One region of the Ferdinandcohnia sp. GQ5 genome, then DNA from elsewhere that is predicted to be linked to it. Evidence: predicted binding sites of a transcription regulator. Region 1 holds the regulator's gene; the other holds the start of a gene.
The links. Region 1 encodes LexA, which represses DNA repair genes until DNA is damaged. Its sites were predicted from a motif close to CGAACATATGTTCG; they were not measured.

Region 1 (3,434 bases):
TAAATACATGGGTAGTTTTCCCGTGGACTGCAGAAAAAGGGAAGGTTGCTCGTTTAATTTGTGATATTCATAATGCGGATGGTACTCCATTCGAAGGGGACCCTCGTAACAACTTAAAGAGAGTCTTGAAAGAAATGGAAGAACTAGGATTTACGGATTTCAATCTTGGCCCTGAACCTGAGTTTTTCTTATTTAAGTTAAATGAAAAAGGTGAACCAACTCTTGAACTTAACGATAATGGTGGTTACTTTGACTTAGCGCCAACAGACCTTGGTGAAAACTGCCGCCGTGATATCGTATTAGAGCTTGAGGAAATGGGATTTGAAATTGAAGCTTCTCACCATGAGGTTGCACCTGGACAACATGAAATTGATTTTAAATACGAGGATGCTTTAACAGCGTGTGATGAAATTCAGACTTTTAAGCTTGTTGTAAAAACAATTGCTCGTAAACATGGTTTACATGCAACCTTTATGCCAAAACCATTGTTTGGAGTAGCGGGTTCAGGAATGCACTGTAACCTATCATTATTCAAAGGCGCGGAAAATGCATTCTTTGATCCTAATGCGGATCTACAATTAAGTGATAATGCTAGACATTTTATTGCAGGTATTTTAAAGCATGCGCCTAATTTTACAGCTGTTACAAATCCAACTGTAAACTCATATAAACGACTAGTACCTGGTTATGAAGCACCTTGCTATGTGGCTTGGTCTGCTCAAAATAGAAGTCCACTTGTTCGTATCCCAGCTTCACGTGGTTTAAGCACACGTGTCGAGGTGCGTTCAGTTGACCCGGCAGCAAACCCTTATATGGCAATGGCTGTACTATTAGCTGCAGGATTAGATGGTATCAAAAACAAATTGACACCACCAGCACCTGTTGACAGAAACATCTATGTGATGAATAAAGAAGAGCGTAATGAAGCGGGCATTGTGGATTTACCACCAACTTTATCTCTTGCATTGGATATGCTTAAGCAGGATGAAGTGTTAATCAAAGCATTAGGCGGACATCTGTTCGAACACTTTATTGAAGCAAAAGAGATCGAATGGGATATGTTCCGTACCCAGGTTCATCCATGGGAGAGAGAGCAATACATGACTATGTATTAATAAATGAACCCTTAACACGTGGATGTGTTAAGGGTTTTTTTGCTAATAAAAAAGGAACATTTCATTTAGAAATGTTCCTTTTTTAGATTAATGAATTGTACGGTATACGCCAATAACTTTTCCTAATATGACTACGTTTTTAAGGATGATCGGTTCGAGCATTGAGTTTTCCGGTTGCAAGCGGATATGATCTTTTTCCTTAAAGAAACGTTTTACAGTCGCTTCATCTTCCTCTGTCATTGCAACAACAATATCCCCATTGTTAGCTGAATGCTGTTGTCTAACAATCACATAGTCTCCGTCAAGAATCCCCGCTTCGATCATACTATCTCCCATTATCTCAAGCATAAAAATTTGGTCATCATGGGCAGCAAAACGATCAGGTAATGGGAAGTACTCTTCAATATTTTCCACAGCTGTAATTGGTTGTCCTGCAGTAACCTTACCTATGACTGGGACATTCACAACGTTTGCAGTTGGAATTGTTTCATTTTCGTCAACTTGTAAAATTTCAATCGCGCGAGGTTTAGTAGGGTCTCTTCGAATCAAGCCTTTGCTTTCTAGTCTGGACAAATGTCCGTGTACTGTTGAACTTGATGCTAAACCAACAGCCTCCCCAATTTCCCTTACGGAAGGTGGGTAGCCCTTTTCTTTAACTTCTTGTTTTATGTAATTCAATATATCCTGCTGTCTTTTAGAAAGCTTCGTTGTCATCTTCGCTCATCCCCTTGCACTTATATTATATATGTATTTAAATCTTCTCTTCGATCTCACTGTTCAGGTGACCTAGTAAATTCGACAAATACCGAATTTCTTAAGTTGAGTATAGCATGTTTTACTAGATTATACAAACATAAGTTCGAATTTTTGTTGACACAAAACAAATGTTCGGTCTATAATAGAAATATAAAATACGAACAAACATTCTATAGGAGTGAAATAAAGATGTTAAGGAAATTACAAGGCGGATTTATCTATTATGTACTATTTGTTTTATTAAGTATGGGAATGGTTATTATTAGTGCAAGCTAAATGCGTAATGTGGATGACTTGTAAAATATCTTTTCATCTAGTACTATGAACTATGATTTAGAAAAGAATAAACAAGGAGTAATAATTATGCTTTCAAAAGATAAAATCAATCGGATCAATGCTCTTGCAAAAAAAGCGAAGACAGTTGGTCTTACGGATAAAGAAAAAGAAGAACAGCAAGAGCTTAGACAAGAGTACCTACGTGTTTTTAGAAGTTCAATGACTAATACATTACATTCTGTAAAAGTTGTTGATCCAGAGGGTAATGATGTAACCCCAGAAAAACTGAAAAATAGTAAGCGGAAAAGATTGCATTAATAAAGAATACATAGATTTCTATGTATTCTTTTTTTTTTGTGCATACTATCAATGAAGAACTGCTATGTTTTATGTTAGTTCGTTAGAAACTCTTGAAAGGATGTTTATTTTTATGACACAATCACTAACAGACTTGTCGATAGCGTCAATTCGAACACTTTCTATTGATGCTGTTGAAAAGGCAAATTCAGGACACCCAGGTATGCCAATGGGAGCAGCACCCATGACATATGCTTTATGGACTCGACATATGAAACATAACCCGAAAAACCCACATTGGTTCAACCGTGATCGATTTGTTTTATCTGCGGGACACGGCTCTGCATTATTGTACAGTATGTTACACCTATCTGGTTACGACTTAACAATTGATGACTTAAAGCAGTTTCGCCAATGGGGCAGTAAGACCCCGGGGCATCCTGAGTATGGCCACACGGCAGGTGTCGATGCAACTACTGGCCCACTCGGCCAAGGTATTGCTATGGCTGTTGGAATGGCGATGGCAGAACGCCATTTAGCGGGTGTCTATAATAATGACTCAATTGAAATTGTTAACCATTATACATATGCCATTTGTGGTGATGGTGACCTGATGGAAGGTGTATCAGGTGAGGCTTCATCATTAGCAGGACATCTAAAATTAGGTCGACTAATTGTTTTGTATGATTCTAATGATATTTCCCTTGATGGTGATCTTAATCAAGCGTTTTCAGAATCTATCGAACAAAGGTATAAGTCCTATGGCTGGCAATATCTACGTGTTGAGGATGGGAATGATGTAGAAGCGATTGATAAAGCGATTGAGGAGGCTAAAGGAGATTTAGCACGTCCAGCTCTCATTGAAGTTCGAACGACAATTGGTTATGGTTCTCCAAACCGAGCTGGAAAGTCAAAGGCACACGGTGAACCATTGGGAGCCGATGAATTAAAATTAACGAAGGAAGCGTATAACTGGACGTTTGAAAATGA
Region 2 (3,434 bases), on a different contig from region 1:
TTTTCAAAATAAGACGCCTAAAAAAACTGGCTAACATATTGTTAGTCAGTTTTTATTCGGTTATTCTTGGACTTTACAATTTTATATTATGACGTTTTGCTAAATAATTTGCGGTACTCCGCTGAAGCTTCCATAAACAATCCTTCATTTTTTGAGTCAATTGCTTCATTAACCCTCGTTTCCAAAAGCTCTTTTCTTCGTTTAAATAGGCTCTCATCGATAATCATTTGAATATATATGTCTAATACCGATTCCCTAGGTGCTTTGAAATTTTTCGTATCCCGTGACTTCATGATCTCAGAGTATGTTTTTCTTTTTTTCATGAAAGCTCACTCCTAATCCTTTTTAATAGTATATTTAGGTGGACACGTAAAATCAACCGAATTTTTAGACTTTTTAAAAATTTATTTGGAATACTAATAGTGTCTAGGCAAACTTTAACTGACTAAAGTTAAATTCTTGTATGATAATTTATATTTTCATGCATGATAAGAATGGAGGTGGAAAAATATGAAAAATAATTTAGATGAGGGTTCAAATCACGATATCCCAAAGAATACACCATTAAATCCAGTTTTCGGCATGTCAAATGTCCTAGACACAAATAATCCTTTTCTTTCAGAATCTGCTTATGCGGGTAATTCGGTGGATGAGCATACGACATTAGAACAAGCAAACTCCTATCTGGCCGAAAAAGAGCTAGGACAAATAAATGAAAATTCATAGCAGAAAATAAACTCGGTGGTCTTCTTTTAAAAATGTTTTTGCATCCAAAAAAACATTTTAGAAAGAATTCCACTCTTTTTTTGTGAATTTTTTGTGAACTGTATAGTTATAAATACCTAGTAATGCTAATATGAAAATGCTTCCATTAGTAAAAATATTAGAATAATTTAAAGGGGGATGAATAGATGGAGGTTAAGCAAACGAATTATTTGATGGAATATGAAATTAATCCAGACACTATGGCGGTATTACCTATTGAAATAGGTAAAAATACTTGTTCAAGGGTACTTGAAGTTGAAGGTGAATATGTTGTTGCTATGAAGCCGACTGAGATTGTTGACCGAAGCTGCCGTTATTTTGGAAGCTCGCTTAAGGGCAGGCAAGAAGGGACACGTGAAATTATGGGGGTAACCCATAAAGCACCGATTATTGTTGAAGCGTCTAATAAGATTTTTTTATTTCCTACCGCATCGCCAACAAAGCAAGACTGCGCATGGCTATCTCATAACTATGTTTCAGATTGTAGATACAGTGTGAACGAGAACACAACTGTTATTTTTACAAATAAGCAAGCCATTAAATTGCAAATCTCGAAAGGCTCCTTTCAAAACCAACTCCATAGAACTGCACAACTGCGAACGATTGTTACCAATAGAATGGACAAGCCAAATAAACGCATAAATTTTGTATTAAATCCTCAAAACGATCCAAGTATTCCAAACTAATCTGATTGCCAATAATGAATTGGTTTTCCCAGCCTTACGTTTGTTCATTGTTAGTCAATGTCTTTTCGATGAAATAAGATTCAAGCAACTGTTGAACTTCATTTCGAATCCGTGGGTTAAAGTAGTTATGTTCCTCTTCATAGCCTCGATACATGAATGAAAATAATGTGAATGCCTCATCTCTTTGTTTTTCCCATACCTTCATATTTTTCTTTTTCATTTGTTGTTTAATTGTATAGAGGTCTTTTTGAACCATCTTCATTGTATGTTCAAGTAAATGGAGATATGGCTTCTTTAACTTAAAGCCAGCGGTTTCTATTGCTGTCAGATCACGATTAAGGATGGTAAGAACCATAGGTAAAAAGATAGCTTTTTCAAAAATAGCTCGGTCATCCTCAGGTATTCTTGTCATGATTATCCCTCTTTTTTAGAACGTATGTTTGTATATATGATAAGACATATTTTTAGAAGAATCAAGAAGAGAGAAGGAAAAAGTATTTCTAGTGTCGAAATACTTTTATTAGTGGTGCATCATGTATGAGGTACTACAATGACAATTCGTAAACAAAGGACGGGAGAAGAATGACAGAGATAAAACGTAGAGGCATCGTAGCAGAGGATTTATATGAATTAAAAACAGTCAATGATCCACAGCTTTCTCCGGATGGAAGCAAATTTGTGTTTGTGGAGACTGAAATTAATAAGGATAAGCACGAGTATAACTCACATTTATATGTTGGCACTGTTGAGGGTAAAGTTACTCAATGGACTTTTGGTGATGTGAGAGATGGGTCGCCACGTTGGTCCCCGACTGGAGAATCTATTGCATTTGTATCGAATCGTTCTGGAAAACAGCAAATCTATTGCTTGCATACAGATGGTGGTGAACCAAAACAAATTACATATTGTGCAAATGGAGCACGAAATCCGATCTGGTCACCGGATGGTTCAAAGATCTTATTTACTACTTCATTAGCACATGACGAGAGCGTTACGGATAAAGAAAAGAAGAAGAAGGAAGAAGATGAGAAACATCTTGAACCGATGATCGTTGAAAGAATCCGTTATAAATCTGACGCAGCTGGATTTCTAGATAACAAAAATCAACATCTTGCATTGGTAGATGTAGCTACTGGTGCAGTGGAGCAATTAACATCAGGCGAACATGATTATACGGCAGGATGTTGGTCTCCTGATGGATCAAAAATTACATTTGTAGGAGATATCAATGAGGATTCAGATTATAACTTGATTTCTGATGTCTATGTGATGTCGCTCAAAGATAAGAGCTATGAAAAGATTACGAACGGCTCAGGGAACTTTGGTACTCCTTCTTGGTCTCCTGATGGCCAATATATTGCATTAGTTGGACATGAACAAGAATTTGCAGGAGCCACTTTACCAAAAATTTGGTTATATACAATTGAAAGTGCTGAGCTAACTTGTTTAACAAGTGAGTTAGATGCTTATGTAGGAGATTGTGTTGCTGCTGACTTCCAATTAGGGGGATCCAATCCTGGTGTCATCTGGAACGAAGATAGTAGAAGTTTTTACTTTCTATTAACTAACCATGGTAGTACAGGGGTTTATTATGGATCTATTGAGGGTGAAGTCTATCCATCATTATTCGAGAACCAGCATGTATTTGCACTAACAGTAAATAATCATAAGGCAGTTGTTGGTATCAGTAAACCAACAGAACCAGGGGATTTATATTATTTAGATTTGAGTACTGGAGAAATAAATCGACTCACAAATGTAAATGAAAAGTTTTTACAGGATATTGAATTGTCTGATGCGCAAAGCTTTACATTTAATGCCCCAGATGGTTGGGAAATTAATGGCTGGGTGATGAAGCCAGTTGGTTATGAAGAAGGTAAAAAGTATCCAACAATTATTGAAGTACATGGTGGTCCTCATGCGATGTATGCCAATACGTATTTCCATGAATTTCAAGTGTTAACTAGTAAGGGATTTGTTGTT

Region 2: AC6CHV_RS12870 (YhjD family protein) is a predicted target of LexA. The motif match lies at 1,881-1,894, and genes of this name have one in related genera.

What each region holds. Positions count from the first base shown of each region.
Region 1 covers NZ_JCAXEW010000001.1:32,678-36,111, forward strand. The annotation lists gene glnA (type I glutamate--ammonia ligase) at 1-1,115, shown strand, start outside; gene lexA (transcriptional repressor LexA) at 1,203-1,829, opposite strand; gene AC6CHV_RS00160 (DUF896 domain-containing protein) at 2,235-2,465, shown strand; gene tkt (transketolase) at 2,578-3,434, shown strand, end outside.
Region 2 covers NZ_JCAXEW010000009.1:126,708-130,141, forward strand. The annotation lists gene aceA (isocitrate lyase) at 1-12, shown strand, start outside; gene AC6CHV_RS12855 (IDEAL domain-containing protein) at 87-323, opposite strand; gene AC6CHV_RS12860 (hypothetical protein) at 511-726, shown strand; gene AC6CHV_RS12865 (competence protein ComK) at 912-1,451, shown strand; gene AC6CHV_RS12870 (YhjD family protein) at 1,486-1,863, opposite strand; gene AC6CHV_RS12875 (prolyl oligopeptidase family serine peptidase) at 2,034-3,434, shown strand, end outside.